One region of the Amycolatopsis sp. NBC_00348 genome, then DNA from elsewhere that is predicted to be linked to it. Evidence: riboswitches for the same ligand, from Rfam matches in the RefSeq annotation. Region 1 holds a riboswitch; the other holds the start of a gene.
What was found. Region 1 has a riboswitch for thiamine pyrophosphate ahead of thiO (glycine oxidase ThiO). Riboswitches for the same ligand answer to the same signal wherever they lie in the genome.

Region 1 (15,378 bases):
TGTCGGTCGGGTTCTGCTCCTCGACCGTGCCCGGGATGATCTCGGTGATCACCCGGCCCCGCAGCGCGTCCACGGACGGCCAGTTGTCCGCCTTGGCCGCGTCGTCGAGCGTGCCGTAGCTGCCGAGCAGCTCACCCGGGCGGAAGGCGACGCTGCCGAGGTGCGCGCGGAACGTGGCGTCCAGCTCGTCCGGGCCCATGCCGGTGTTGTCCGAGAAGCCGGTCTTCATCTCGAGCTTGAGCGTGAGCGGCGTGTGCCCCGGGTGGGCCGCGAGCCAGATCCGGATGTCGTCGAGGCAGTACTCCAGGTTCTTGTTCTTCCCGCCGGTGTACAGCTGCGCCGCCGACGTCGCCGCGACGCAGTTGTTGCTGTTTCCCAACGGGTTCGAGTGGCTGACCTTCCACTCGTGGGTGAAGAAGTCGGGCCAGACGTCGAGCTCGATCAGCGACGAGCCGGCGTCGAGCGCCCTGGCCAGGTAGTCGTAGGCCGCCGGGTCGTACGTGTTGTGCACGCCGACCGTCGTGACGTGGGAGAGCTTCGGGCCGTCCGCGTTGGCGGCGGTCGCCCCGGAGAACATGAGAGCGGCCGTGAGGAGTACCACCGAGAAGAGCTTCATCCAGGCTCCTTCGCCCAGTAACTGGTGAGTAGCCCACACAATGTGCCACCGTGGTGGCCTGTTGATGAAGCAAAAGCGGCCGATTGGCCTAGACCAGAAGTCGGGAAGAGAATGACCACGAGCCCGCCCACCGCGTTGACCATCGCCGGTTCGGACTCCGGCGGCGCCGCCGGTCTGCAAGCGGATCTGCGCACGTTCCTGACCTGCGGTGTCCACGGCCTGGTCGCGGTCACCGCCGTCACGGTGCAGAACACCCTGGGCGTGCACGACCGCACCGACCTGCCGCCGCACATCGTGGCCGGGCAGATCGAGGCCGTCGCGGCGGACATGGGCGTCGGCGCGGCCAAGACGGGCATGCTGGCGTCCGCCGAGATCATCGACGCCGTCGCGGCCGCGTGCGACAAGGCGGAGATCGGCCGCGACGAGAAGATCCCGTTCGTCGTCGACCCGGTCGCGGCTTCGATGCACGGCCACCCGCTGTTCGACGACGCCGGCCTGCGCGCCCTGCGCGACGAGCTCCTGCCGCGCGCGACGGTGCTCACCCCGAACCTCGACGAGGTCCGGCTGCTGACCGGGATGACAGTGAAGGACCGCGAGGGCATGCACACCGCGGCGGTGGTGCTGCACCGGATGGGCCCGCGCTACGTCCTGGTCAAGAGCGGCCACCTGCAGGCGGACCCGGAGTGCGTCGACCTCCTCTTCGACGGCTCGACGTTCGTGGAGCTGCCGGGCGAGCGCTACCCGACCCAGCACACGCACGGCGCGGGCGACACGATGGCGTCGGCGCTGACGGCAGGCCTGGCGAAGGGCATGTCGGTGGTGGAAGCAGCCCGCTACGGCAAGTGGTTCGTCTCCCAGGCGGTCGAGCACGCGTACCCGATGGGCGCCAAGGTCGGCCCGGTCTCGGCCTTCTGGCGGCTGGCACCCGAAGAGCGCTGAGTACCCGTCACGACTTGCGCCCGAAGACCCGCCGGTCGCCGTCTTCGCGCACGAAACCCTCCGCTGGGGCGACCGAATCAGGCTGTCCGGCAGCCGGCCCCCGAAGATCGCGGGTCACCCCGCCGCGGCCGCACCCTTCCTGCGGCCCGTGCCCGGCACCCGGGCAAACCGGTCGCCGGGCGCCCGCGCGACACGGCACCGCGCGGCGCCCGGACCACACCGGCCCCGGCCTTCTGGCGGCTGGCACCCGAAGAGCGCTGAGTACCCGTCCGGTTACCCTTTCCTCGTTTACTGATCCTTGACCACAACGGGGGACGGCCTTGACCGGGCGCGAACGGGTCGCGAGGTTCCTCGAGGACCGCCGCTTCCAGAACTTCATCATCGCGGTGATCGTGTTCAACGCGGTCACCCTCGGCATGGAGACGTCGACGTCGCTGATCGACGGCTACGGCGGCCTCCTGCACACCCTCGACCACATCGCGCTCGGCATCTTCGTCGCCGAGCTGCTGGCGAAGTTCTACGCCTACCGCGGCGCGTTCTTCCGGGACAACTGGAACGTCTTCGACCTGCTGGTCGTCGGCATCGCGGTGATCCCGGCGACCGGGCCGTTCGCGGTGCTGCGGTCGCTGCGTGTGCTCCGGGTGCTGCGGCTGATCTCCGTCGTGCCGTCGATGCGGAAGGTCGTCTCCGGGCTGCTCGCGGCGATCCCCGGGATGGCGTCGATCGCCGCGTTGCTCGGGCTGATCATCTTCGTCGCCGGCGTGATGGCGACCAAGCTGTTCGGCGTGATCTCGCCGGAGAACTTCGGCGACCTCGGGACGTCGTTGTTCACGTTGTTCCAGGTGATGACCGGCGAGGCGTGGCCGGACATCGCGAAGGAGATCATGCAGCAGGCACCGATGGCCTGGATCTTCTTCGTCGTCTACATCCTCGTGTCCAGCTTCGCGGTGCTGAACCTCTTCATCGCCGTCGTGGTCAGCGGCATGGAGGACGAGCTGCGCCAGGACATCCGCGAAGAAGAGGCGAAGCAGGCCGCGACGCAGGCCGAAGCGAACCGCGAGATCCTCGAAGAGCTCCGCGCCCTGCGCGCGGAGCTGGCCGAGCTGCGGCAGAACGCCGCTTAGCGGTCTTCGTCGGCGATCAGCGCTTCGAGCGCCGGGAGTGCCGTGGTCAGCGCCTCGCGGTGCTCCGGCGACAGCTTGTCGAGCCGCCGGTTCAGCTCCTGGACGCGCGTCGACCGGACGCCGGACACGAGCCGCTCGCCCTCTTCGGTGGCCTTCGCCAGCCACGCCCGCCGGTCGACCGGGTCGGACTCGCGGCTGACGTACCCGGCCTCGACCAGGGACGCGATGATCCGCGACATGGTCGCCGCCGCGACACCCTCCTTGGCCGCGAGGTCGCCGAGGCGCAGCTGGCCGGCGTGGACCAGGGTCGCGAGCGCGGAGATCGCGCCGTGGCCGGGGCCCGGCACACCGGCCTGGCGCAGTGACCGGGACAGCCTTCCCACGGCGAGGTACAACCTGCCCGAGGTGTCCTGAACCGATGTGGTCACGGCTGGCTCCTTCTGCCCTCACCCGTGCGCGGGTGCGCCGGAAAGTTCCGTCTACCTTACGGGTTGGCGGTGCAGGTTCGGTGTTAAGGCGCTCCGGTTCACCGCGGCGGGCTCGACGCCTGCGCCCAGAAGCGCTGCGGCACCCGTCCCGCGCCGCGGGCCAGCCGCCCGGCGACGACGGCCGACCGCATCGCCGCGGCCATCCGCTCGGGGTCGCTGGCCCGGGTGACCGCGGTGGACAGCAGGACGGCGTCGCAGCCGAGCTCCATCGCCAGGGTGGCGTCCGACGCGGTGCCGATTCCAGCGTCGAGGATCACCGGGACGCCCGCTCGCGAGACGATCAGCTCGATGTTGTGCGGATTCCGGATCCCGAGGCCGGTGCCGATCGGCGCGCCCAGCGGCATCACGGCGGCGCAGCCGGCCTCCTCCAGGCGCAGCGCGAGCACCGGGTCGTCGTTCGTGTAGACGAACACGGTGAACCCGTCGGCGGCCAGCTGCTCGGCCGCGTCGAGGGTTTCGACGGGGTCCGGGAGCAGTGTCCGGTCGTCCGCGTGGACTTCGAGCTTGATCAGATCGGTACCGAGCGCCTCGCGCGCCAGCCGCGCGGTGAGCACGGCTTCGGCGGCGGTGCGGCAGCCCGCGGTGTTCGGCAGCAGCTCGATCCCGAGGCGCCGGAGCAGTTCCAGGACGCCGGAGCCGCCCTCGGCGTCGGCGCGGCGCATGGCGACGGTGGTCAGCTCGGTGCCGGACGCGACCAGCGCCCGTTCGAGCACGGCGAGGTTCGCCGCGCCGCCGGTGCCGATGATCAGCCGTGACGACAGCTTGTGCGTGCCGATGACGAGCGGTGCTTCGTCCACTTCAGCCTCCCTGGACGGCGGTGAGCACGTCGAGCGCCGCGCCCTTGGGGACGGCGGTGGCGGCCCAGTCGCCGCGCCGGACGACCACGCCGTCGACCGCGACGGCGATGCCGGGCCGCTGCCCGCCGGTGGCGTCGAGGACGTCGGCGACGGTCGCGTCGTCCGGGAACTCCGTCCACTTGCCGTTGAGCTTGATCTCCATCACACGTGCTCCTTCTGGTGCAGGCGGGCGGGTGAAGCCGCTTCGACGCCTTCGGGCGGCTTCTCACCTTCGAGCCAGGCGACCACGGCGGCCGCGGTCACGGGGGCCAGCAGCAGGCCGTTGCGGTGGTGCCCGGTCGCGGCGTAGACGCCGTCGGCCAGGACGCCGAGGTACGGCAGCGCGTCGCGGCTGCCGGCGCGCAGGCCCGCGGCCGTCTCGACCAGCTCGTACTCGGTGATCGCCGGGAAGACGCGCTCGGCGCCCTCGATCAGCTCGCGGACGCCGCGCGCGGTGACGGCCTGGTCGAAGCCCGCTTCGTACTGCGTCGCGCCGAGGACGAGCTCCTGGTCGCCGCGCGGGACGAGGTAGATCGGCCGGCCTTCGACGACGGCGCGGACGGTCCGCGTCGGCGGCGGCAGGCAGCCGCGGCGCGGTTTCAGCCGGAGGATCTCGCCCTTGAGCGGGCGGACGGCGTCGGCCAGTTTCGGGTGCAGCCGGCCGGTCCAGGCGCCGGCGGCGAGCACGACGGCGTCGGCGTCCGGGATCGTTTCGACGCGTTCGCGGACGAACCGGACTTGGTGGTTGACGCAGGCCGCGTACAGCGCGTTGAGCAGTTTCCGGTTGTCCACGGCCAGGTCGCCGGGCACGTGCAGTCCACTTCGGACGGACCCGACGCCGGGTTCGAGCCGCTTGGCCTCGCGCCCGGTGAGGCGCTCGGCCGCGCGGCCGAGGGACTGCAGGTGGCCGGCGAGGATGTCGAGGTGCCCGGCGTCGGCGCTGTCGAAGGCGACGACCAGCGTCCCATGCTCGGCAAGCCCGGGGTCGACGCCCTCTTGGCTGAGGTCGCGCGCGAATCCGGGCCAGCGGCGCAGCGACTCTTCGCCGAGGGCGAGGACGTCTTCCTCACCCGGCCAGGCCTCGGTGACCGGGGCGAGCATGCCGCCGGCCAGCCAGGACGCGCCGCCGCGCACGGGTTCGGGGTCGTAAACGGTGACCGCGTGACCTTTCGCGGCCGCGCGCCACGCCGCGGACAGGCCGATCACGCCGGCACCTACCACGGCCACGGTGTTCGTCATGGGATCACGCTCCCTGCGCCGGCATGACCCGGATCAGGTTCCACGGTCGGAGCGGCAGCTCCCTCTCAGCCCGTGCCTCGGGCTCCCGTGCGGACTCGGCCACCCTAGCTCGCCAGGTACGGTCGCCGCTATGCCCGCCCTCTCCGGTGACAAGATCCGCGCCCGCCTCGACACCGCGCGTCTGTACCTGTGCACGGACGCCCGAACGACCCGCGGCGACCTCGCCGCGTTCGCCGACGCGGCCCTGTCCGGCGGCGTCGACATCATCCAGCTGCGCGACAAGACCGGCGCGTTGGAAGCCGCCGGCGAGATCGCGGCGCTGGAGGTGCTGGCGGAGGCGTGCGAGCGTCACGGAGCACTGCTCTCGGTGAACGACCGGGCGGACGTGGCCCTGGCGGTCGGCGCGGACGTCCTCCACCTGGGCCAGGACGACATCCCGGTCCCCCTGGCCCGCCGCATCGTGGGCGACGACGTGGTGATCGGCCGCTCGACGCACTCTCTTGACCAGGCGCTCGCGGCTTCGTCCGAACCGGGGGTCGACTACTTCTGCACGGGCCCCTGCTGGCCGACGCCGACCAAGCCGGGGCGTTCGGCGCCGGGCCTGGACCTGGTCCGTTCCACGGCCGCCGCCGCGGTGTCCCGGCCGTGGTTCGCGATCGGCGGCATCGACGTCCCGCGCTTGCCGGAGGTCCTGGCGGCGGGAGCGTCGCGGATCGTGGTGGTCCGGGCGATCACGGAGGCGGAGGACCCGGCTGCGGCAGCCCGCGAACTGCGCTCCCACCTGGTCTGACACTGAAGTCCGTGAAGGACTCCTTACCGGCTCTTATGGCCGGTAAGGAGTCCTTCACGGCTTTACGGGGTCGGGGTGGACGCCGCGCCCTGGCTGGTCGGGGGTGCCGCCGAGGTTGTCGGCTTCTGGGAGGTCGCGCTCGGCGTTGTCGGGGTGGTGGTCGGTGTGTCCGACGAGGTCGTCGGTGGGGTGTTCGACTGCGTCGTCGTCGACGACGTGTCCGTCGGTGAGTCCTGGGTGTCGTTCGTCGAGGTCGAGGGCGTCGTCGACGGGGTCGGGGTCGAGGGGCCCGAGCCGCTGCCGAAGATCTTGCCGATGCCCGCTCCCGTGCCGCCCGCTACCTTGCCGCCCGTGGCCGCGTCCACGCTGACCATCGCCAGGATCGCCACCGCGAAGGCCACCACGCTCGTGCCGATGATCAGCGGCCAGCGCAGTTTTCGCAGCCTGCCCGGCTCGTCGTCCGGACCGTCCGTGGGCAGGTCGTCCGGGCGCTTCAGCCGGACCGTGGGTTGCTCGGCCAAGGGCACCTCGGCGCCACCTCGGCGGCGGATCCCCGACGTCGCCAGCTGGCGGGCCTTCGACGCGGCCGCGCGCGTGCGCTGCAGTGAGCGCAGGTACACCTCGCCGCCGACCGTGGTGATCACGCTCGCCACGCCCGCGCCGGCCACCGTGCCCGCCACGCCGAGTGTCGACCCCAGCAGCGCCGCCGTCACCGCCGCGAGCGCCGCCGCCATCACCTGCGCGATGCGCAGTCCTGACTTCGCTTCCTTCGTTTCGGAAGTCGCTGCGTTCTCCTTGCTCATGATCCCGATCCGGTAGTAAGTCTTCTCCCCTGTCCAACGTGTAAGGCGCGCGGGAAACTCCCCTCGTTGCCGCAGCGTGAGGAGCGCCACGTTGACCGTCCACTATGGACAGTGTAAACCGAACGGTTTCTTGACATACTCGGCACATGGAACTGGTCACGATCTCCGACATCGAGGCGGCCGCGAAGCGCGTCGAAGGTGTCGCCGTGCGCACGCCGCTGTTGCTCCAAACGTGGGACCCGCGCAAGTCCTTGTGGCTCAAACCCGAGAGCCTGCAACCGATCGGCGCGTTCAAGGTGCGCGGCGCGTTCAACGCGATCGGCACCCTCGACGACGCGACGCGCGCCCGCGGCGTCATCGCCTACTCGAGCGGCAACCACGCGCAGGCCGTCGCGTACGCGGCGCAGCGGTACGGCGTGCCCGCGGTGATCGTCGTGCCGGACGTCGCGCCGCGGATCAAGGTCGAGGCCACCCGCTCCTACGGCGCCGAGGTGATCGAGGTGCCGATCGGCGAACACGAGGCCAAAGCGCACGAACTGGCCGCCGAACGCGGGCTGACCCTCGTCCCGCCCTACGACCACGCGGCGATCATCGCCGGGCAGGGCACCGCGGGCCTGGAGATCGCCGAGGACCTGCCGGACGTCGACGTCGTGCTGGTGCCGGTGAGCGGCGGCGGGCTCGCCGCCGGCGTCGGCACCGCGATCAAGGCGCGCTGCCCGCGGGCGCGGGTCATCGGCGTCGAGCCCGCGCTGGCCGGCGACGCGACCGAAGGCCTGCGGCTGGGCCGCCAGGTCGACTGGCCGATGGCCGACCGCGCCCGCACGATCGCCGACGGCCTGCGCGCGCAGCCGTCCGAGCTGACCTTCGCGCACCTCACGAAGGTCGTCGACGCCATGGTCACGGTCACCGAGGACGAGATCCGCGACGCCGTCCGGACGCTGGCGCAAAAGGCCCGCCTGGTCGCCGAGCCCAGCGGCGCGGTGACGACGGCGGCCTACCTGCACCACGCGGCCGAGCTGCCCACCGGCCGCACGGTCGCGATCGTCTCCGGTGGCAACGTCGACCCGGCGCTGTTCGCGGAGATCCTGGCCTGAGTCAGGCGGGGGTCCCCCGGCGCACGTGCGTCGGCGGGCCCTCGACCCCGCAGCTGAAGCACTCGCCCAGGTGCGGCGCCTCGTCCGGGTGGGACGACTCGTCCGCGGCCGGCGGCGCGGGCGTGGGGGTGGGCGGCGCGAGGACGCCGTTGTGGATGCCGAGCGCGATCAGCCCGCCGGCGATGGCCAGGACCGCGCAGATGATCAACGCCGTCCGCCAGCCCGCGGTCAGCGCGACCGGGTCGTTGTACGCCTCGCCGGTCAGCCCGGCCGCGGCGGGCAGCACCGCCACCGCCAGCAGGCCGCCGGAGCGGGCGATCGCGTTGTTGACGCCCGACGCGACGCCGGCGTAGCGGTCCGGGGCCGCGGCGAGCACCGTCGCGGTCACCGGGGCCACCACGGTCGCCAGGCCCAGCCCGAACACGACGACCGCGGGCAGCACGGCCCCGAGGTAGGACGCGCCGGGCGCGATGCGCAGCATCAGCAGCATCCCGATGCCGACGACGATCGGCCCGACCACCAGCTGCGTCCGCGGGCCGATGCGCTGCGCGAGCGCGCCCGAGCGGCCCGAGAGCAGCAGCATGATCACCGTGAGCGGCAGGCCGGACAGGCCGGCCGCGGTCGGCGAGTAGCCGAGCGAGACCTGCAGCTGCATGACCAGCAGCATCAGCACGCCGCCGAGCGCCGCGTACATGGCGAAGGTCAGCGCGTTGGACAGGGTGAACGTCCGGTCGCGGAACAGCGACGGCGGCACCAGCGGCTCCCGCGAGCGGTGCTGGACGAACACGAACGCGGCCAGCCCCGCGATCCCCAGCACGCCCGCGACCAGCACGATCGGGTCGCCGATGCCGCGTCCCGGCGCCTCGACCAGCGCGCCGGTGATCCCGGCGAGGCCGATCGCGCCGAGCGCGGCGGCGCCGAAGTCCGGGTGCCCGGTCGCTTCCTCGTCCCGCGACTCGGGCACGAACTTGCGCGCCATGAAGACGACGGCGACCGCGATCGGCACGTTGATCAGGAAGGCCAGCCGCCACGACCACAGCTGGACCAGCAGCCCGCCGAGCAGCGGGCCGGCGGCGGCCGCGATGCCGCCGAGGCCGGACCACGCGCCGATCGCGCGGGCGCGCGCGTCGTGCGCGAAGGACGACTGGAGGATCGCCAGCGACCCGGGCGTCAGGAGCGCGCCGCCGATGCCCTGCAGGATGCGCGTCGCGACGAGCATCTCGGTCGACGTCGCGGCGGCGCAGAGCCCGGACGCGACGCCGAACCAGACGACGCCGATGAGGTACATGCGGCGCCGGCCGTACCGGTCGCCGAGCGAGCCGGCGACCAGGATGAGCGCGGCGAGCGCCAGCATGTAGCCGTCGAGGATCCACTGGAGCCCGGCGACGGACGCCCCCAGCTCGGTGCCGATGCGGGGCAGGGCGACGTTGACGATCGTGCCGTCGAGCATCGCCATGCCGGAGCCGAGGATGGTCGTGGCGAGCACGCCGCGCGCGGCGTGCGTCCCCCACCGGATCCCGGTGTCTTCGGTGGCTGTCACCAGCACACTCCACCGTGCCCGAAGACCCCCCGTCAACCTGGCCCTACGGCATCAGCGTCGTGACGAACTTGTAGCGGTCCCCCCGGTAGATCGCGCGGGCGAACTCCACCGGCTTGCCGTCGGTGGCGAACGAGTGCCGCGTCAGCATCAGCACCGGCATGCCGACGTCCGCCCCGAGCATCTCCGCTTCCTGCGGCCCGGCGAGCGACGTCTCGATCGTCTCCTCCGCGCGTTCCAGTTCGACGCCGTAGTGCTCCCGCAGAACGGCGTACAACGACGCGCCCGCCGAGACGTGCTTGCGCAAGCCGCGGAAGCGGCCGAGCGGCAGGTGCGTCGTCTCCAGTGCCATCGGCTGGGAATCCGCCAGTCGAAGCCGTCGAAGGCGAAGAATTTTCGCGCCCGCCCGGATTCCGAGCAGTTTCGCCAGATCGCCCTCGACCGGGAGCTCCTCGACTTCCAGGAGCTTGGACGACGGCTTCAGGCCCTGCTTGCGCATGTCCTCGGTGTAGGAGGACAACTGCAGCCGCTGGGCGAGCTTCGGCTCGGCCGCGAAGGTGCCTTTTCCCTGCACACGGTGCAGCCGGCCCTCGGCGGTGAGGTCGGCCAGCGCCTGGCGCACGGTGGTGCGGGAGACCGTGAACTCCCCGGCGAGCGCGCGTTCCGTCGGGATCGGCGACCCGGGCGGCAGCACGTCGAGCAGGTCCAGCAGGTGCTGTTTCAGTGCCCAGTACTTGGGCTCTCGCTGACCGCGCATCCCGGCGACGGCACCCGCCTCGCCCGCGGTGGTGGTGTCCAACATGCCCGACTCCCTATGTCTTCCCTCATAACACGCCACGTCCCCGTAAGAAACGTACCCTTTTCCCCAAACGCGCCGCCCCACTAAGATTGGTCTAGACCTGACCGACGCCGCCTGAGTCCGGTACATAATGCCGGAGGTGGAGAGGAAAATGATGACCGAACAACGGCCCGGCGAGCACATGGCCGCGGAGATCGCCCAGCAGCCGGACGTCTTGGCCGGACTGGTCGAGCGTCAGGCGGAAATCGCCGGGGTGGCGGAAAAGATCTCACAACGCCCCCCGCGCTTCGCTTTGCTCGCCGCGCGTGGATCGAGTGACCACGCAGCGTTGTATGCGAAGTACCTGATCGAGGTAATGCTCGGCCTTCCGGCTGGTCTTGTCTCCCCGTCTACGGCGACGCTGTACGGCGCGCGGCCCGATTTGCGGGACGTGCTGTTCGTCACGGTCAGCCAGAGCGGCGGCTCACCTGACCTGATCGAGGTGACCGAGACGGCCCGGCGCCAGGGCGCGCTGACCGTGTCCGTCACCAACACGCCCGAGTCGCCGCTGCGCGCGGCGTCGGAGCTCGGCATCGACATCGGCGCCGGTGTCGAGACGGCCGTCGCCGCGACCAAGACGTACTCCGCCACCCTGATGGCGCTGTACCTGCTGATCGACGCGGTGCGCGGCGGCAAGGCGGCCGACGCCGAGAAGATCGGCGAGCTGGCCCAGCAGACCCTCGACGGCTCCGTCGAGGGCGTCCAGCGCGCGGTCGACCGCTACCGCTTCGTGGACCGCGTCCTCACGACCGGCCGCGGTTACTCCTACGCGTCCGCGCTCGAAGGCGCGCTCAAGCTGGCCGAGACCAGCTACCTCGCCGCCCGCGCGTACAGCGGCGCGGACCTGCTGCACGGCCCGGTCGCGGCGGTCAACGGCGAGACCGCCGTGCTCGCGGTGACCAGCGCCGGGCACGGCGGCCAGGCGATGCACGAGGTCCTCGAGGCCGTCGGCAAGCGCGGCGCGGACGTCCTCGCCGTCGGCTCGGCCGCCTCCGAGGTGCCCGCGGCGCTACGCATCGACGTCGCGCCGACCGTCGAGGAGCTGGCGCCGATCCTGGAGATCCTGCCGCTCCAGCGGCTCGCGCTCGGCCTGTCGCTGGCCCGCGGCGGCGACCCGGACAGCCCGCGCGGCCTGCTGAAGGTGACCAAGACCCGGTGACCTTCGCTGTCGGCGTGGACGCCGGCGGCACGTCGACCAGGGCCGCACTGGTCGACGCCGCCGGCGTCGTGCTGGGTACCGGGCGCGGCGACGGCGCCAACCCCAACGCGCACGCGCCCGAGGTGGCCGCGGGCCGGATCGCCGACGCGATCACCGCGGCCCTCGGCGGGCGCGACCCCGGCGGCGTGCGCGCGTGCGTCGTCGGCATGGCCGGGGTCAGCAAGCTGAGCGACCCGGCGATCGCGGCGGTGTTCGACGCGGCGTGGGCCCGGATCGGCCTCACCGGCGTCGTGCGCACGGTCGCCGACGCGGAAGTGGCGTACGCGTCCGCGACCGCCGCGCCGGACGGGACCGTGCTCGTCGCCGGCACCGGCTCGATCGCGGGCCGGATCCGGAAGCGGCGGCTGGCCGGCACCGCGGGCGGCTACGGCTGGCTGCTCGGTGACGAGGGGTCGGCGTTCTGGCTCGGCCGCGAAGCCGTCCGGTCCACTTTGGAGGCACTCGGGCGCGGGTCGTCACTCGACGGCCTCCCCTCGGCGGTGCTCGCCGAAGCGCTCGGACCGTCCGGTGTGGACGTCCGGACCGATGCCGAGCGGCTCGCCGCGTCCCGCGCGTTGATCACGAACGCCAACGCGGAGGCGCCGGTGCGGCTGGCCCGGTTCGCCCCCCTGGTGAGCGCGGCGCACGACGCCGGCGAGCCCGCGGCGGGCGAAATCGTGGCCCGCGGGGCCGGGCTGCTGGTCGCGAACGCCCTCGCCGCGCGCGAGCCCGGCGAGTCGACCCCGGTCGTCCTCGTCGGTTCGGTGCTCACCGGGACCAGCCCGGTCGGGGCGCTCGTGCGGCGTGGATTGACCGGTCTCGAGGTGCTGACCAGCTCCGATGGGGTGCTCGGGGCGGCCTGGCTGGCCGCCGTCGACGCCTTCGGCGAGGGGACACCGAGACCGGCGCTCCTGGGAAAATGAGCAAAACGCGGCGCGAAGACGTGAAAACGTCGACTGAACCCGGGTAGGCCGGGTACCGTAGGCAGTGGCCCCCGGACCCTCCCCCCTCGCCGGGGGCCGCCTTATGCCCCGGGTACGTCCTCCGGCCGGGTTTCGGGGGTCAAGCGCAGGCCGGGGTGCTCCGGCGGCAACGCGCGGTAGAGCACCCAGCCACTGACCGCGACGGTCAGCGCGACCAGCGGCCACGACAGCACCGTGCGGGCCACGCCGAGCGCGATCACCTGGCCGGACCACCACAGCAGGCCGTAGACGACGACGCGCAGCACGTACTGGCCGAACACCCACACCCAGCTCGCCCTCGAGTAGGCCTTGAGCAGGACGGGGTCGCGGCGCCAGCGCGTCTTCTGGCCCAGCACCAGGCCCACGACGACGCCGAGCAGCGGCCAGCGGACCACGATGCTGGCCGCCCAGAGCAGCGCGCTGGCCACATTGGACATCAGCTGCAGCAGGAAGAAGTCCTGGGCGCGGCCGGTGTGCAGGGCGATCAGCGCGGCCGCGACGACGGCGGCGAGGCTGACCACGATCGCGCGGATCTTGCCGCCGCGGGCGTACCGGAAGATCCCGAGCGCGACGGCGACCGCGATGGCGGCGCCGGCCCCCCAGGCGATGGACTGGCCGGCCGCGAGCCAGCCCACGACGAAACCGACCGGCGGGATGCTGGCGTCGAGCGCACCCCGGCGGCCGCCGAGGATCTGCGCGAGCGACTCGCGGGGTTGTTCGGACACGTGTCCAGCCTGCCGGATCAGCCCCGGAACGCCCCGGCCGGGGAGATCTTCGCCACATCGGGTGCCGGTTTTAACTCCGAGTGTGCTGTTTCACGGCATACCGAAGGTGAAGACTGCGTAATACAGGAGCGCGGAAGGCCGACAAGATAAGACACTGTTACCGCTGGCTGAACCCGCGGTGGCGGTGGGCGCATCGTGGGGGTGCGGCCCGATTCGTTAGTTGGGGTGTACAACTATATGTCGGGGTGGGTCGGTCGCAGGACGGGAAGGGGACCCAACGTGTACGGATTCGACAGCTATGTGGCGCTCGGTGACAGCTTCACCGAGGGGCTCAACGACGCGTTGCCGGACGGTTCGTTCCGGGGCTGGGCCGATCGGCTCGCCGAGATCCTGGCGGCCGGGCGGTCCGACTTCCGGTACGCGAACCTGTCCCTGCGGGGCAAGATGCTCGACGAGATCATGGACGAGCAGCTGCCGATCGCGCTGGAACTGAAGCCCGACCTGGTCACGCTCTGCGCCGGCGGCAACGACATCATCGTCCCGGGCGCCGACGTCGAAGCGGTCGTCGAGCGGTTCGAGGAGGGCGTCGCGAAGCTGCGCGAGGCCGGCATCCCGGTACTCATCTTCAACGGCCCGGACACCAAGGTGCTGTCGGTGATGTCGGTGCTGCGCGGCAAGGTGGCGATCTACAACACGCACCTGTGGGCGATCGCGGAGCGCCACGGAGCCCGCATGGTGGACTTGTGGACAATGGGCCCGCTACACGACCGCCGAGCTTGGAGCGACGACCGCCTCCACTTCTCCCCGGAAGCCCACCGCCGCATCGCCCTGAAGTCGGCGGAGGTTCTGGGCATCCCGGTGGCCAGCGACTGGCGCGAGCCGTGGCCATCGGAGGACACCCCGAGCCGCTGGATCGACTCACGCAGGTCGGACCTGGCGTGGACGAAGGTGCACCTGCTGCCATGGATCCGCCGCCAGCTACGAGGCGAGTCGATGGGGGACGGCCTGTCCCCGAAGCGGCCGCAGCTGGCACCGCTGGTGCCGATCGAGGTTCTCGAAGCGGCGGAGAACGCTCAGCAACAGCAGCAGGCCAGCTGAGGTTGGGGTTTCGGTTGCCCCTCGGAACGTCGGGGGTCTTCTCGCCTCTCGGCTGGTTGCTGTCGGGCTGGGGGGTCTGCCCTGCGATTTGTCCGGCTGCCTGCGGCTCTGTGGTTAGTTCTGCTTGCCGGTCTGCGGTTGTTCCGCTGCCGCCCTGCGGCTGATCTCGCTGCCCGCCTCGCGGCTGATCTCTCTACCGATCTCGCGCCGGTCCTAGCGGCGCATGTCTGTGGGCACCCGGCACGGCCCAGGACCATCGGGCTCCGGCTGCCCGCCCACCTCAAGTCCGCCGAGCTGTCTGACGGCCGAAGGATCGCCTGGCTCCAAGCCCTGCCGAACCCGACTGCTCCGCCAGGCTCGCTTCGCTCACTCGCCCCGCTCAGTTTCGCCCGTTGCGCTGCGCTCTGCTGCGCCAGACTCCGCCAGCCCGCTGTGCCGGGTTCTGCTTCGCTCAGCTCCGCTGCGCCAGGTTCCGCTCAGCTCCCCGGTTGCGCTCCGCTCCGCTGCGCCAGACTCCGCTCAGCTCCGCCCGCTCAGCTGCGCTCCGCCCACCCGCTGCACCAGGCTCGCTCCGCTGAGCCTGGCTCCGCCGGCTCGCGCTCCGCCCGCTCGCTCCGCTCCTTCGCTCCGCCCGGCTCCGCTCGCGCTCCGCGCCCACCGACCCCACCAACCTGCGAAAACCGCCCCCTGGTGACCCAACAGACATACCCCACCACTCCCAAGGGGGGCCGCCCGTCTCCAGCGTAACGGGGAGATCCGACAGAACGTGTCCGGACGATCACCGCAACTCCAGTTGTCCACATGTCGACCCGGCTGGGGACAAACTGTGGACGGACCGCTCTCCCAGGTCGCCAAGCCGCCTCGTCCGGCTTACAGTCGCTTCATGTCCGGTGGGCGTGGCTGGATCCGGTTGATCCCGATCGCGGTGCTGGTCACGGCGCTGCTGGCGGGGGTCGTGACCTGGGCGCAGGCCGGGAGCGTCCAGCGTGACCTCACCACGAAGTCCCAGGACGCGCTCGCCGCCGCGGGGCTTCCCGCGGGCTCCGTCAGCTTCGACGGCCGGGATGCCACCCTCAGCGGCTTTCCGCCCG
Region 2 (15,378 bases), 580 kb from region 1:
GGGAGCACGTAGACCAGCTTGATCCGGCCGGTGCCGTTGCCGCTCATGTCCTCCATGCGGCCCTTGCGGGACGCCAGGAGCTGCGTGATCGAGCCGAGGTGCTCTTCCGGCGAGTCGATGTAGAGGCGCTCGAACGGCTCGTGCAGCTTGCCGTCGATCGTGCGCAGGACCACCTGCGGCTTGCCGACGGTCAGCTCGAAGCCCTCACGCCGCATCTGCTCGACCAGGATGGCCAGCGCCAGCTCGCCACGGCCCTGGACCTCCCAGGTGTCGGGGCGCTCGGTCGGCAGCACGCGGATCGAGACGTTGCCGATCAGCTCGACGTCGAGGCGGGCCTTGACCAGCCGCGCGGTGACCTTGTCGCCGCCGTTGCGCCCGGCCAGCGGCGAGGTGTTGACGCCGATGGTCATCGAGATGGCGGGCTCGTCGACGGTGATCCGGGGCAGCGCCACCGGCGTCTCGGAGTCGGCGAGGGTGTCGCCGATCGTGATCTCGGGGATGCCGGCGATGGCGACCAGCTCGCCCGCGCTGGCCTCGGTCGCCGGGACGCGGGTGAGCGCCTCGGTGACCAGCAGCTCGGAGATCCGGACGTTCTGCACAGTGCCGTCTTCGCGCATCCAGGCCACGGTCTGGCCCTTGCGGAGCCGGCCGGCGTGGATGCGGATGAGCGCGATGCGGCCGAGGAAGTTCGACGCGTCGAGGTTCGTGACCAGGGCCTGCAGCGGCGCGTCCAGGTCTGCCGCGGGCGGCGGGACGTGGCGGAGCAGGGTGTCGAACAGCGGGTCGAGGTTCTCGCTGTCGGGCATGCCGCCGTCTTCGGGCTGCGCGAGGCTCGCCTTGCCGGCGCGCGCGGAGGCGTAGACGACCGGGAGGTCGAGGATGGCGTCGAGGTCGGCGTCCTCGATGTCGCCGGCCAGGTCCAGCAGCAGGTCGTGGGTCTCTTCGACGACCTCGGCGATCCGCGCGTCCGGCCGGTCGACCTTGTTGACCAGCAGGATCACCGGCAGCTTGGCCTCGAGGGTCTTGCGGAGCACGAAGCGGGTCTGCGGGAGCGGGCCCTCGCTGGCGTCGACCAGCAGGACGACGCCGTCGACCATCGCCAGGCCGCGCTCGACCTCACCGCCGAAGTCCGCGTGGCCGGGGGTGTCGATGACGTTGATCGTCACCGAGCCCTCGGGCGTCTCGCGGTGGATCGAGGTGTTCTTCGCCAGGATGGTGATGCCCTTTTCGCGCTCGAGCTCACCGGAGTCCATCACGCGGTCGACGAGCTCGGCGCGCTCGGCGAAAGCGCCCGACTGCCGGAGCATGGCGTCGACCAGAGTGGTCTTGCCGTGGTCGACGTGGGCGACGATCGCGACGTTGCGCAGGTCGGGCCGGGTCTTACCGGTCGGCCGGCCGGTTTCGACGGTAGCGCTGGCTGCGGGCACGCGAAGACTCCTGAACTTCAAAGGTGTGGGTGGCCGCGTAAGCCCGTCAGGCATCCTGTGACCGGCTCTGGTCACACGCGGACCTCACCAAGGATACCTGCACCCCCATTGTGAGGAGCCCCACGCCCCAAGATCGGTTAGGCTCTCCTAATCTGGAGGGCCGGACAGCGACGTCGATCCGAGGAGCGCAGGCGTGGGCAAGAAGCCGCCGGACGACCCCCGCAAGGTCGTGCGCAAGCTGATGAAAGCCGGCAAGGTCAAGAAGAAGTGCTGCCGGTCCAAGCCGCGGTGCAAGAAGTGCCCGGTGCTCGCGCTCAAGAAGGCGAAGCTCGACCTGGCGGCCTAACGGTTGATCGCCTCGTTGAGGTCCCGCAGCTCCGGCGCGGTCTTCGTCGGCGAGAACGGGATGACCTCGTACTTCGCGAGCTTCCGCACCGCGAACGGGTCGCTCGCCAGGATCGCGTCCAGCTTCCCCTGGGACATCGGGCGCGTGATGATCACGCCGCCGACGCGCGGCTTCCGCGCCCCGGACGCGAGGAAGAGCCCGCGGTCGTACTGCGCCTCCAGCCACGCCACGTGATCCGGCAGCGCCAGGTCGACTTCTTCGATCGGGGCGGTGTAGGTCAGCACGACGACGAACATGGTTACAACGGTAGACCCGCTCGGATATAGTCACCCTGTGCATGCGCAGACGTCCCAGTGGTGGCCGCCATCGGCGGCCCTCTGACCCTGCGCTGAAAACCAGCAGCGGCCGCCCCGGACGGGCGGCCTTTTTCGTGCCTTCGCCGGGGTGGTCCCCGTCGAAAAGGACCCACGATGAGCAAGCTGTCCGGGATCACCCCGTCCGGTCACGTCCACCTCGGCAACCACCTCGGGGCCGTCCGCCGCTGGGCCGCCGAGGGCGGCGCCGACGACCTCTACTTCGTCGCCGACCTGCACGGCATGACGACGTCGCACAACCCCGCCAAACTCCGATCCCTGGCGGGTGAGCAGCTCGCCGTCCTCATCGCCGCCGGCATCGACCCCGAGCGGGTGTTCGTCCAGTCCGACCTCGCCCGCGACTTGGGCGCGCTGACCTGGGTCCTGGAGTGCACCTGCAACTACGGCGAGGCGGCCCGGATGATCCAGTTCAAGGAGAAGTCCAAGGGCCAGGCCGGGGTGCGGCTGTCGCTGCTCACCTATCCGGTGCTGATGGCCGCCGACATCCTGCTGCAGGGCGCGAACGAGGTGCCGGTCGGCGAGGACCAGCGCCAGCACGTCGAGCTGGCCCGGACGCTGGCCAAGCGGTTCAACGGCACCTACGGCGACGTGTTCACCGTGCCCGAGGCCGTGCTCCCGCCCGCCGGGGCGCGGGTGAAGGACCTCACCGACCCGACGCGCAAGATGTCGAAGTCGACCCATGACGTCGCCGGCGTGGTGTTCGTGCTGGACGAGCCCGACCAGATCCGCCGCAAGATCCGCCGCGCGGTCACCGACGGCGGTTCGGTGCCGGTGCACGCGCCGGACACCCGGCCGGGCATGGCGAACCTGCTGGAGATCCTCGCGGCCTGCCAGGGCGGTTCACCGGCGGACCTGGCCGAGGAGTTCTCGTCGTACGGCCAGGTCAAGGACGCCGTCGCCGACGCGGTGATCGAGCAGCTGCGGCCGATCCGCGAACGCGCGTCGACGCTGCTCGGCGACGTCGCGGAGCTGGACCGCGTCCGCAAGGCGGGCGCGGCCCGGGCCGCCGAGCGCGGCTCGCACCGGCTGTCGGCGGCGTTGCGGATGATCGGCGCGAGTTGAAGAGCCGTGAAGGACTCCTTCCCGGCTCTTACGGCCGGTAAGGAGTCCTTCACGGCTTTAGGTCAGCAGCCGGCGGAAGGCCGGGAGCAGGATGCGGTCGGCGGGCAGCCAGTCGACGTCGTCGAGGTCGTCCGGGCCGAGCCACTGCACGGCCAGGTGTTCGACCGCGCGCGGTTCGTCCCCCGGCGAGACCAGCGAAGCCGCGTAGATCCGCAGGACCTTGTCCCCGGGCAGCGGGATCTCCTGCCCGACCCGCTCCCCGACCTCGATCACGACGTCCAGCTCCTCGCTGCACTCGCGAGCCAGGGCGAAGGCGTCGGACTCACCGTCTTCGACGCGCCCGCCGGGCAGCTCCCACTGCCCCGCGTGCCCGGGCGGCCAGGCCCGCTGCTGGGCCAGCAACTTCCCGTCGCGCACCAGGGCGGCACCCACGATCACACCGTTCACAGCCCCGGAATCTACCCGGAAGCCCGAACCCGAGCCGACCCGTGTCGCCCCTCCAGACACGCGAGCCGACCCCCCAGACACACGAACCGACCCTCCAGACACGTGTCGACCCTCCAAACACACGAGCCGACCGTCTGGGCACACGAACCGACCCTCCGGGCACGGAGGCCGACCGTCCAGGCACGCCGACCGACCTCCGCGAACGCAAGCCGTCCCCCCGAGGCGCGCCGTCCCACCAGCCGCGCGCATCAGTCGTGAGTGTTTAGGCGGGTTAGAACCGCCCTAAACACTCACGAGACCGGCGCCGCACGCCAGGTGACCTGGAACCGCGCTCCCCCGTCCGGGGACTCGCCCACCTGGACTCGCCCTCCACGACGGCGGACCGTCTCCGCGACCATCGCCAGCCCCAGGCCCGTGCCGCCGGTGATGCGGGCCCGGTCGTCGGACACCCGGTAGAAGCGGTCGAAGACCTTCTCGCGGTGCTCCGGTGCGATGCCCGGGCCGTCGTCGTCGACCACGACCCGCACCGACGAGCGTGACGCCAGCACCGACACCACGATCTCCCCGCGCGCGTAGCGGCACGCGTTCCGCAGCAGGTTGTCCAGCACCAGCTCGATCTCGCCGTGCGCCGCCCACGCCCAGGCCTGCGCGACCGCGTTGCTCACCCGCGTCTCCGGCGCGCCCGCCGGGAGCCGGCCGACCGCCGCGCGGACCTCGCTGACCAGCTCGACCGGCTCCGCGGGCGGCACCTCCCCCGCGTCCGAACGGGCCAGCGACAGCAGGCCATCGAGCAAGGACGAGAGCCGCTCGGCCTCCGTCAAGATGTCGCCCAGCGTCTCCTGGGACAGCTCCGGATCGGGGTTGGTGACGGCGACCTCGGCCTGGACGCGGATCGACGCGACCGGCGACCGCAGCTCGTGGGCCGCGTCGCCGGTGAAGCGCCGCAGCCGTTCGCTCGCCTGTTCCTGGCGCTCCAGCAGCGCGTTGAACTCCTCCGCCAGCGCGCGCAGCTCGTCGTGCGAGTCCGGCAACGGCAGCCGCGCGCCCGGCGGCAGTGCCCGCACCGTGCCGCGCATCCGCGCCACCGGGCGCAGCGCCAGGCGCACCACCAGCCACGTCGCCAGGCCCGCGACCAGCGCGCCGACCGACGCGACGACCACCAGCCACACCCCGCCGTAGTGCACCGCGGCGGAGAACCCGACCAGGCCCGCACCCGCGACGACCAGCCGTTGTGTCCCGTCCGGCGTGCTGACGACCGCGCCGAGGTAGCGGGCGCCGTCCTGCTGCACCGGTTGCCCGGCTTTGAGCAGCCCGACGTCGGCGCCGCTGAGCCCGCTCGGCGCGCCGCCGTCGACCGGTGTGCCCGAGATGTCGAGCACCCGGACCGTCACCGGGGCGGTAGTCGGCAGCGCGCGGCCCGCGCTCACCTCGGCACTGGCCGGGGCGAGCGCGCCCGTCAGCTCGCGGTCGACCGAGTCGATGAGCAACGGCGAGAGCTTGGCCGCGGCCAGCGCGGCGAGCCCGAGCAGGCAGCCCAGGGTGATCGTCGCGGCCAGCACGGTGATCCGGGCCTGCAGGGACCGCCCGCGCCACCAGGTCATCACGGGGTGATGACCTCGTCGATCTGCGCGTCGGAGGCCAGGTAGCCGTGCCCGCGCACGGTCCGCAGCAGCGCGCCGGCGCCGACGGCGTCGAGCTTGCGCCGCACGTACCCGACGTACACCTCGACGAGATTGCGCGTCACGGCCTGCTCCTCGCCCCAGACCGCGCGCAGCAGCTCGTCCTTGGTGACGACCGTGCCCGCGCGCCCGACGAGCACTTCGAGCAGCGCGAACTCGCGGGGGCTGAGCCCGACCTCCTCGCCGTTCCAGTGCACCTGACGCAGCCCGCGGTCGACCTCCAGCGCGCCGAGCCGCAGCGTGCCGCGGCTGGCGTCCGGCCCGGCGCGGCGCAGCGTCGCGCGGACCTGCGCCACCAGCACCACGAAGGAGAACGGCTTGACGAGGTAACCGTCGGCGCCCAGGTCCAGGCCGTCGGCCTGGTCGACCTCGCCGTCCTTGGCCGACACGAGCAGCACCGGCGTCGTGACGCCGTCCTTGCGCAGCCGCTCCAGCACGCGGTAACCGGACAAGCCGGGCAGCATGATGTCGAGCAGCACGACGTCGAACGAGCCGGTGCTCGCCAGCTGCAGCCCGCTGGGGCCGTCCGCGGCGGTGACCACGTCCATCCCCTCCGCGCGCAGCCCGCGTTGCAGTGCTTTCCGCACGCCCAGCTCGTCGTCGACCACCAGCACCCGAGGTTTCACGAGTCTCATCATGGCGGGTTTGCGCAGGTCCCGCGGGATCTCTCAGCACGATCTCAGCCGCGGAGGGAGAACCTTCAGGGGTATCTCAGCCTCGAGAGGGAAGCGTCGGTGCCGGGAGCCGAGCACACTTGAGCTCGGGAACACAGGGAGAGACGCATGAAGACGAAGACGAAGGGCATCACCGCGGCGGTCGTGGGCACCGCTCTCGGCGTCGGCGGGCTCGCGGTCATCGCGATGCCGGCCAGCGCCGACGACAAGCCGGCACTGCCGCAGGTGAGCGCCGAAGACCTGGTGCAGTCGGTCATGCAGGCGAAGCCGGGCGCGTTCGACGGCACGCTGAAGGTCAGCAACGACCTCGGCCTGCCGGCGGTGGGGAGCGCGATCCCGGGGGCGTCCGCGCTGAACATCGACTCGGCGCACATCTTCACCGACGGCGCGGGCAAGAGCCGGCTCGCCGTCACCCAGGGCACCGGCCAGGAGACCGTGGTCCACGACGGGACGACCGTCTGGGACTACAGCTCCAAGACCAACACCGCGACCAAGGTGACCATCCCGGCGGACGTGGCCAAGCAGAAGGGCGCGGGCAGCGAGAAGACGGCCGACCCGGTCGCGACCGCCACCGAGCTGCTGGCGAAGGTCCGCGAGAGCAGCACGGTGTCGGTCGACGGCACCGCGACCGTCGCCGACCGCCCGGCCTACGAGCTGGTCCTGACGCCGAAGCCGAGCGAGCGCACGCTGCTGCGTGAGATCCGCGTGGCCGTCGACTCGCAGACGCGGATGCCGCTGCGGGTTTCGGTGCTGAGCAACGGGACGACGTCGCCGGCGCTCGAGGTCGCGTTCAGCCAGATCGAGTTCACCCAGCAGCCGGCCGACCTCTTCACCTTCACCCCGCCGAAGGGCGCCAAGGTGCAGGAGAAGACGCCGACCGTCGACCAGAAGGACAAGGACCTCGCCGAGCAGGCGAAGCAGGCCACCAAGGTCGTCGGCGACGGCTGGGACACCGTCATCACCGGCACGATCCCGGCCGACGCGCTGAACGCGGCGCCGAAGCAGCAGGGTGACCGCCAGGGCCGCAATGCCGACCCGCAGGCCCTGCTCGACCGGTTCACCAAGAAGGTCAGCGGCACCTGGGGCAGCGGCCACCTCATCACCACGAAGGTGGGCAGCGCGATCCTGACCGACGACGGCCGGTTCGCCGCCGGTGCGGTGCCGGAGCAGGTCCTGTACGAAGCGCTGGGTCAGAAGTGACCAGTACGACTGTCGAGTCCGGGGCGGACGTCTCCACGGAGACGTCCGCCCCGGCGGTTCCCCTGGCCGCGCGCACCAGGGGGCTGCGCAAGGTCTACCGCGGCACGGTCGCGGTGGACCACGTCGACCTCGACATCCCCGAAGGCGCGGTCGTCGGGATGCTCGGGCCGAACGGCTCTGGCAAGACGACCACCATCCGGATGCTGCTGGGCCTGGTGCGCCCGACCGAGGGCGAGGTCGAGCTGCTCGGCCGCAAGATGCCCGACGCCGCCGCGCACGCGCTGCCGGACGTCGGCGCGCTGGTCGAGGGGCCGGGCTTCCACCCGTTCCTCTCCGGCCGCGACAACCTGCTGCGCTTCGCCGCGGCCGAACCGCGGCTGGCGTCGTCCGGGATCCCGTTCGCGGTCGACTCCGCGATCGAACGCGTCGGGCTGAGCGTCGCCGCGCGACGGCGGTACAAGGGCTACTCGCTCGGCATGAAGCAACGGCTCGGGCTCGCTTCGGCGTTGCTCGTGCCGCGGAAGATGGTCGTGCTCGACGAGCCGACCAACGGCCTCGACCCTGCTGGTACCAGGGAGATCCGCAGGATCGTGGCCGAGCTGCACGCCGAGGGCGTCACCGTGCTGGTGTCGTCGCACCTGCTGGCCGAGGTGGAGGCGACCTGCACGCACGTCGCCGTGCTGCAGGCCGGGAACGTCGTCGCGCAGGGCGAGCTGGCGGAGCTGCTGGAGTCCGGGAACGCGGCCCTGCTGGTCCGCACGCCGGACGCCGAGCAGGCCGTGGAAGTGCTGCGGGAGAACCGGATCGGCGCGCGGCTGACGCCGGACGGGATCCGCGCCGACCTCACGGCCACCGAGGCGCCGCGGGTGCTGCAGGTCCTGGTGGGCGCGGGGGTCGCGGTCCACGAGGCGACGCGGGCGCGCACCGGCCTGGAAGACCTGTTCGCGCGACTGACGGAGGGGGCGGAATGACCGCGGTTCTCGAGGCACCGGCGGTCCGCACGGGCCACGACTCGGTGCCGCTGCCCCGGCTGCTGGCCGCGGAGCTGCGCTGGATCTTCCGGCGGCCGCGCACGCTCGCCGTGCTGGGCCTGCTGGCGCTGATCCCAGTGGTGATCGGCATCGGCCTGACGCTGGTGAGCGAAGACGCGCAGTCCGGCGGCGGCCCGGACGACGGCGGCGGCGCACTGCTGGCGTCCGCCGTCAACAACGCCTTCGTGCTGCCGATCGCGGCGATCGTGATGACGCTGACCCTGCTCCTGCCGCTGGCCTCGGCCATGGCGGGCGCGGACGCGATCGCGGGCGAGACGTCCCACGGAACCCTGCGCGGCTGGCTGATCGCCCCGGTCGGCCGCGGCCGGCTGCTGGCGGTCAAGGCGTTCGGCGTCGCGACGGTGTCGGTGGTTTCGGTGCTGGCGATGTGTTTCACGGGCGTGGTGACCGGCCTGATCATCAACGGCACGGACTCGCTGTTCACGCTGTCGGGAACCACGTTGTCGGTGGGCGGCGCACTGGCCAGGATCCTGCTGGTCGCGGGCTGGGTGGTGCTGCAGCTGTGGGCGGTCGGCGCGGTGGCGCTGGCGATCTCCAGCTGGACGGAACACCCGATGCTGGTGGTGGCGTCCGTACTGGCGGCGGACATCGTGTTCACGATCCTGGGGTTCTTGACGTCGCTGGACTGGCTGCATCCGTTCTTGTTGACGCAGAACTGGTCGCTGGCCCCGGCAGAGGTGCTGCAGGACCCGATGGGCACACAGATGCTGGGCGAAGGCGCGTTGCGCGCGGGGTGCTACATCGTGATCGGGCTGTCGCTGGCCTACGCACGGTTGTCCACCCGCGACGGCTGACCCGTCGTGAGTGTTTAGGGCGGTTAGAACCGCCCTGAACACTCACGACAAGCCGACCAGCGCCACGCCGTCCGGGTCCAGCTCCAGCCGGACCTCGTCCCCCGCCCGGAAGTCCGTCGCCGCCGGGGCGACCGCGTCCACAGTGGACTCCGCCAGCCGGACCACCAGCCGCACGTGCTCGCGGCGGTGGACCGCCGCCACGACCTCGCCCGCGACACCTGAGCCGGCCACCCGCAGCGCGTGGGGGCGCAACCCCAGCCGCACCGGTCCGTCGGCGGCGTCCGGCGCCGGCACGTCGCCTAGCGGAGTCCGGACCACGCCACCCGTCGCAACCCCCTCGACGAACGACGTCACTCCCAGGAAACGGGCCACGTCGTCGTCCAGCGGGTTGCGCCACACGCGACGGACCGCGCCCTCCTGTCGCACCTCGCCGGCGTCGAGCACCGCGACCCGGTCGGCCAGGGTGAACGCCTCCTCCTGGTCGTGCGTCACCAGCAACGCCGTGATCTTGCTGCGCCGCAACAGGTCCGCCAGATCGATGGCCAGCTGCTCGCGCAACCCGGCGTCCAAACCGGACAGTGGCTCGTCCAGCAACAGCAGCCGCGGCTCCGGCGCCAGCGCGCGGGCCAGCGCGACCCGCTGCGCCTGGCCGCCCGACAGCTCCGTCACCCGACGGCGCTCGAAGCCGGACAGGCCGACCAGCTCCAGCAGCTCGGCGACGCGCCCCGCCCACGCGGCCCGCGGGACGCCGTGCATCCGCAGGCCGAACGCGATGTTCGCGGCGACGTCGCGGTGGCCGAACAGCTGGCCGTCCTGGAACACCAAGCCGAAGCCGCGGCGGTGCACCGGGACCGCGCCGAGGTCCTCGCCGTCCCAGCTGACCGTGCCGCGGGCCGACGGCTCCAGCCCGGTGATCGCGCGCAGCAGCGTCGACTTGCCCGAGCCGGACGGGCCGAGCAGCGCCAGTACCTCGCCGTCGGCGATGTCCAGCCGGGCGTCGCGCACCGCGACGAACGATCCATAATGGACAGTCAGGTCCCGCACCGACAACGCCATCAGAACTCTCCCACCCGGCCGCGCGCGGCCCCGAGCCGGTCGATCAGCGCGACCGCCAGCACCGTCACGAGCATCAGCAACGCGCACGCGGCGTACGCCATTTGGTTGTTCAGCTCCCCCGGGCGCCCCATCAGCGACGCGATCGCGACCGGCAGCGTCGGCGACGTCGGCCGCGCCAGGAAGCTCGTCGCGCCGAACTCGCCGAGCGCCACGACGAACCCGAACCCCGCCGCCGCGACCAGCGGCCGCAGCGTCAGCGGCAGGTCGATCTCCCGCCACACCCCCAGCGGGCTCGCGCCGAGCGTCGACGCGGCCTGTCGCAGCCGGACGTCGACCGAGCGCAGCACCGGCAGCACCATCCGCACGATCAGCGGGATGATCACCAGCGCCTGCGCGAGCGGCACCAGGTAGGGCGACGTTCGCAGGTCGCCGGGCAGCGCGTCGAGCGTCACGAGGTACCCGAACCCGACGGTCACCGCGGACACCCCGAGCGGCAGCATCAGCGCGGCGTCGAGCGTCTCGCCGAGCCCGCGCGCGGCCCGCGCCGGCGACCGGCGCAGCGCCACCAGCACCACCGACGCGAGCACGCCGACGACCAGCGCCAGCAGCGTCGCGTCGATCGCCACCTTCAGCGAGTTCAGCGCGGCGTCCCAGCCGGACACCTGCAGCGCGCCCTTCTCGCCGGTGCCCGCGAGCGCGCGGTACCCCGCGAGGCTCCAACCGTCCGAAGTGGACACCGACTCGGCGAGCAGCGCGACGATCGGCGTCAGCAGCAGGGCCAGCACGACGCCCGCCGCGCCGACGACCCACCACTCACCACCGCGAGGGCGTCGCGCGGCGCCGGAACCGATCCTGGCGCCTTCCTTGCGCCGCCGCGCCAGCCCGCCGACGACCAGCGCCGCGACGACCGCCGCGAACTGGATCAGCGAAAGCGCCGACGCTCCGGAGAGGTCGAGCAGGTCGACCGTCCGGAGGTAGATCTCGGTTTCCAGGGTCCGGTACCGCGCGCCGCCGAGGATCAGCACGACACCGAAACTGGTGGCGCAGAACAGGAAAACGACAGCCGCGGCGGACGCGATCGCGGGCGCCAGCGCCGGCAGCGTCACCGACCGGAACGCACGCCACGGTGACGCGCCGAGCGCCCGCGCGGCGTCGGACGTCCGCGAGTCCAGCCGCGCCCAGAGTCCGGCGACGGTCCGCGCGACGACGGCGACGTTGAAGAACGCGTTGGCCAGCACGATCGGCAGCACCCCGCCGTCCGGCCACAGCGCCCGGAACGCCAGCCCGACCACCACGGTCGGCAGCACGAACGGCACGAGCACCAGCGTCCGCGCCAAGCCGACGCCGGGCAGCCGCACCCGGGAAAGCAGGAACGCCACCGGCATCCCGGCCAGCACCGCGACGACCGTCGAGCCCGCCGCGGTGGCCACCGTGAAGCCCGCCAGCCGCCACGTCTGCGGGTCGCCCAGCACGACGTCGAGCCCGCCCGCGGCGAACCCGCGGCCGACGATCGCCAGCACCGGCCAGGCGAAGAACACCACCAGGAAACCGATCGGGGCCAGCCCGAGCAGCGCCAGGCCGATGCCGCGTGCGGTCCGCGGTGGCGCTACGACCACTGCTTTCCGGGGGCTCCGGGTGGCGGAGCCCCCGGCCCGGGGCGGAGGCCCGGACGTCACTGCACGAGCGCGCGCCATTCGCCGATCCACTTCTCACGCCCGGCCTGCACCTGGTCCGCGGTCAGCGCCTGCGGCTTCTGCGGCAGCGGCGCGACCTGCGCCCAGCCCGCCGGCAGGTCGACGCCCTGGCGCGCCGGGTAGACGTACATGTTGGCCGCCACGGTCGCCTGGAACTGCTGCGAAAGCAGGAAGTCGACGACCTTGCGCGCGTTCTCCTCCTGCTTGCCGCCGGCCAGCACCCCGGCGTACTCGACCTGCCGGTAGCAGGTGTCGAGCAGCGCCTTCGTCCGCGGCTTCCCGTCGTCGCCCACCTCGGCGGCCGGCGACGACGCGTACGAGACGACGATCGGCCGCGGCCCCTTGCCGGAGGAGCCCGAGAACTCCTTCGTGTAGGCCTCTTCCCAGCCGCTGACCACCTTGAGGCCGTTGGCCTTCAGCTTGGTCCAGTAGTCCTTCCAGCCGGCCTCGCCGTACTTCGCGACGGTGCCGAGCAGGAACGCGAGCCCGGGCGACGCCGTCGCCGGGTCCTCGGCGACCAGCAGGTCCTTGTACTTCGGGTCGGCCAGGTCGTCGTACGACTCCGGCGCCGGGATCCCCTTGGCCGTGAAGTAGTTCGTGTCGACGTTGACGCAGACGTCGCCGACGTCGACCGCCGAGAGCCGGTGCTCCGGGTCGACGGCGTAGCGCTGCGGCCCGCGGTCGGCCTCCGGGCTGGTGTACGGCTCGAAGACGCCCTCGGCGAGCGCGCGCGAGGCGAAGGTCGAGTCGACGCCGTACGCGACATCGCCGACCGGGTTCGCCTTGGTGAGCACGAGCTTGTTGGTCAGCGAACCGGCGTCGCCCTGCTTGAGCACGGAGATCTTGATGCCCGACTGCTGCTGGAAGGCGTCGAGCACCTCCTGCGGCGCCAGGAAGGAGTCGTGCGTCACCAGGGTGACGGTGGGCGTCTGCTTCGCGTCACCGGACCCGTCCGACAGCGAACACGCCGCTGTGACGACGCTGACGACGGCGATGGCCGTCGCGGCGCGAACAGCACTGCGTTTCATCTACCCTCCTGCACTTCGCCGGACGAGGAGGGAAAGCCCTCCCTTCGCCGGCATGATCCGGGATCAGGTGCTAACGGTCGCGGGTCACCCCGCCTCTCAGCCCGGCTCACCGGACTCCCGTGGCAACCGTGCACCTTAGTCCAGGACGTTGGACGATGGAGCCATGACGGAAATCTTGAGCGACGACGAGGCCGACCGGGCCCTGCTCCACGGCTGGGTCCGCACGGGCAAGGTCATCCGGCGCGAGGTGGAGCTGCCGAGCTTCCCGAAGGCGATCGAGGTGGTGGACCGCGTCGCGGTGCTCGCCGAGGCCGCCGACCACCACCCGGACATCGACATCCGCTGGCGCACGCTGACCTTCCACCTCAGCACGCATTCGGCGGGTGGGCTGACGAAGAAGGACTTCGCGCTGGCCAAGCAGATCAACGAGACCCTCGACGGACTGTGATCCCGGCTACTCTGAGTGCACGAAAGCCCGCGTTCGGCGTCTCTCGGTAAAGGACTTCGCACCGAGAGGCAGATATGACGCAGGCGATCGTAGTGGGCACAGTGGCATTCGCGACGATGGTGGCCGCGGCCGGCGGGGTGCTCTGGTTCACCGTCCGCAGCCACCGTCACTCGGACGGCTGAGTGCCGTTTCCGCTGGTCAGCGGCATGATCGGGTGAGCTTCGTCACAGCTGCTAACACTCGGCATGGTCAACGCGCTGAACCCGCGGAAGCATCGGCCCGCTCGTAGGGAAAACGCCATGAACAGCACCCCCGCCACCGCCGCCCTGACCGCCACCCAGCGCGCCTGGATCAACGCCCTCGCGACCGCCGTCGTGCTGATCACGATCGCGCTGATGGGCCTCCTCGGCTAGTCCGCCCGGTCGTAGGCCTGCCGGGCTTCTCGCAGGCTCGGCAGGTACTTCTCCGCCCATTCGCGGCAGCGGTCCATGGGCTCGAACAGGGTCCGGCCCAAGTCCGTCAGCGCGTACTCGACGCGCGGCGGGTTCTCGTCGTAGGTCTTGCGGGTGATCATCCCGTCGCGCTCCAGGGACCGCAGCGTCTCGGTGAGCACCTTCGGGCTGACGTTCCGGAGCGGCACGCGCAGCTCGGAGAAGCGGCGCGGCCCGTCTTTGAGGCAGAAGACGACCATGCCGCCCCACTTGTCCCCGATCCGGAACGGCGTGTCGGCCGACGGGCATTGCGGCGCGAAGAGATCAGCGGTCAGCGGCTCCACCCAGCCGACGTTAGGCCACGCCGTCGACGAGCAGCAACCGTCGCCGCAGCGCGGTCTTGCTCAGCTCGAGTGCTTCGGCGTACTCGGCGGAGGCGTACCAGCGTTCGGCCGTCTCACGGTCCGGGAACTCGACGAGGACGACGCGCTTGCGCTCGTCGAAGTCGCCTTCGAGGGCATCCGGCGCCGCGCCGCGGACGATGTAGCGCCCCTGGTACCCCGTGATCGACGCTTGGGCGAGTTCACGGTAGCGCTGGGCTGCGGTTTCATCGAGGATCTCGACCTCGGAGATGACGTAGACGCTCACGGTTCCGAGGGTGGCAGAACTCCGGAGCCGTCACCTGGTGCTGTCACTACCCGGATTTCCGCCGGCGGCGGGAACTCGACGGGGGTCTCGTCGGCCACGCTCCAGTATTCGAGGCCGGACAAGCGGCCTTCGTCGACGAACAGGATGAGCCCGCCGTCCGCCACGTCGACGTCCACGGCCACCCGGCTCTCGACGTCGGCCACCGTCACGGTTTCGTCGACGGCGAGGTCGATCGTGGGACAGCCGCACGGGCAGCGGCCGGTCACCTCGGCCGTGCGCGCTTGGGCACGAAGTGCCGCGGCACCGGGAAAGTCCGTAGCCAGCAGCAGGTCCAGGACCGCTCTCTCGCGCGGAGTGAGCGGCCGGCGTTCGGCGGTCAATAGCGTGGCATGTTCGGGATCGCCTTCTCGGCGACCTCGATGAGGGCTTCGACCTTCGCCACGTCGGCCGTCACGTCCTCCGCGGTCACCGAGGGCGCCTCCGAAGACCGGTAGGCGACTTCGTTGCGCCGGACCCGCATCCGGTTGAAGGGCCGCAAAACCGGCCCCAGCGGCGGATCCAGCTGCGCGAGGACCGCCTCGTAGACGGTGACGTGCCCACCCCGGCTCGTCACCCGCAGGCCCTGGTTCTGCAGGACGGCGGCCAGCGCACGCCGTGCGCTGTCGTAGGCCAGCGTGTAGGCGCCTTCCGGGTCCGTGTCCTGCAGCTGCCGCGCCGACGCGAGGTGCGTGCGGGCCCTGACGAGCTCGGCCTCGGCCGCCTCCCGCGACGCCGGAACGTGCTCGATGGCGCCGCGCGCGAGGAACGCGTCGATCCGTTCGCGGCCTTGGTTCCACTGCGGCATCAGGTCTCCTGGCTGAGTTTCACCAGCGGACGCTCACGCACGCTGGTGAGGAACGGATCGGTGGTGCTCGCCGCCCACGACTCGGGCGAGACCCGGTGGACGTTGACCTCGCGCCCCAGCCGCCGTGACACCTGTTCCGCCGAGTCGAAGAGCGCGTCCGGATCGGGCGACCCG

Region 2: another riboswitch for thiamine pyrophosphate. It lies ahead of OHS58_RS30095 (thiamine ABC transporter substrate-binding protein); the one in region 1 lies ahead of thiO (glycine oxidase ThiO).

The regions. Positions count from the first base shown of each region.
Region 1 is NZ_CP107994.1:7,478,929-7,494,306, forward strand. It holds gene OHS58_RS32795 (phosphatidylinositol-specific phospholipase C domain-containing protein) at 1-616, opposite strand, end outside; gene thiD (bifunctional hydroxymethylpyrimidine kinase/phosphomethylpyrimidine kinase) at 728-1,555, shown strand; gene OHS58_RS32805 (ion transporter) at 1,876-2,679, shown strand; gene OHS58_RS32810 (MarR family winged helix-turn-helix transcriptional regulator) at 2,676-3,107, opposite strand; gene OHS58_RS32815 (thiazole synthase) at 3,206-3,964, opposite strand; gene thiS (sulfur carrier protein ThiS) at 3,966-4,166, opposite strand; gene thiO (glycine oxidase ThiO) at 4,166-5,242, opposite strand; TPP riboswitch at 5,236-5,341, opposite strand; gene thiE (thiamine phosphate synthase) at 5,373-6,032, shown strand; gene OHS58_RS32835 (hypothetical protein) at 6,095-6,835, opposite strand; gene OHS58_RS32840 (threonine ammonia-lyase) at 6,982-7,929, shown strand; gene OHS58_RS32845 (MFS transporter) at 7,931-9,469, opposite strand; gene OHS58_RS32850 (GntR family transcriptional regulator) at 9,513-10,268, opposite strand; gene OHS58_RS32855 (SIS domain-containing protein) at 10,417-11,463, shown strand; gene OHS58_RS32860 (N-acetylglucosamine kinase) at 11,460-12,425, shown strand; gene OHS58_RS32865 (DUF3159 domain-containing protein) at 12,527-13,189, opposite strand; gene OHS58_RS32870 (SGNH/GDSL hydrolase family protein) at 13,469-14,287, shown strand; gene OHS58_RS32875 (OmpA family protein) at 15,171-15,378, shown strand, end outside.
Region 2 is NZ_CP107994.1:6,902,553-6,917,930, forward strand. It holds gene typA (translational GTPase TypA) at 1-1,427, opposite strand, end outside; gene OHS58_RS30040 (hypothetical protein) at 1,621-1,773, shown strand; gene OHS58_RS30045 (YciI family protein) at 1,770-2,069, opposite strand; gene trpS (tryptophan--tRNA ligase) at 2,244-3,209, shown strand; gene OHS58_RS30055 ((deoxy)nucleoside triphosphate pyrophosphohydrolase) at 3,267-3,656, opposite strand; gene OHS58_RS30060 (sensor histidine kinase) at 3,947-5,257, opposite strand; gene OHS58_RS30065 (response regulator transcription factor) at 5,257-5,973, opposite strand; gene OHS58_RS30070 (LolA family protein) at 6,118-7,209, shown strand; gene OHS58_RS30075 (ABC transporter ATP-binding protein) at 7,206-8,180, shown strand; gene OHS58_RS30080 (ABC transporter permease) at 8,177-9,055, shown strand; gene OHS58_RS30085 (ABC transporter ATP-binding protein) at 9,098-10,111, opposite strand; gene OHS58_RS30090 (ABC transporter permease) at 10,111-11,673, opposite strand; gene OHS58_RS30095 (thiamine ABC transporter substrate-binding protein) at 11,784-12,833, opposite strand; TPP riboswitch at 12,855-12,964, opposite strand; gene OHS58_RS30100 (4a-hydroxytetrahydrobiopterin dehydratase) at 12,997-13,281, shown strand; gene OHS58_RS30105 (winged helix-turn-helix transcriptional regulator) at 13,691-14,056, opposite strand; gene OHS58_RS30110 (DUF1330 domain-containing protein) at 14,067-14,360, opposite strand; gene OHS58_RS30115 (hypothetical protein) at 14,357-14,740, opposite strand; gene OHS58_RS30120 (hypothetical protein) at 14,737-15,204, opposite strand; gene OHS58_RS30125 (ArsR family transcriptional regulator) at 15,204-15,378, opposite strand, start outside.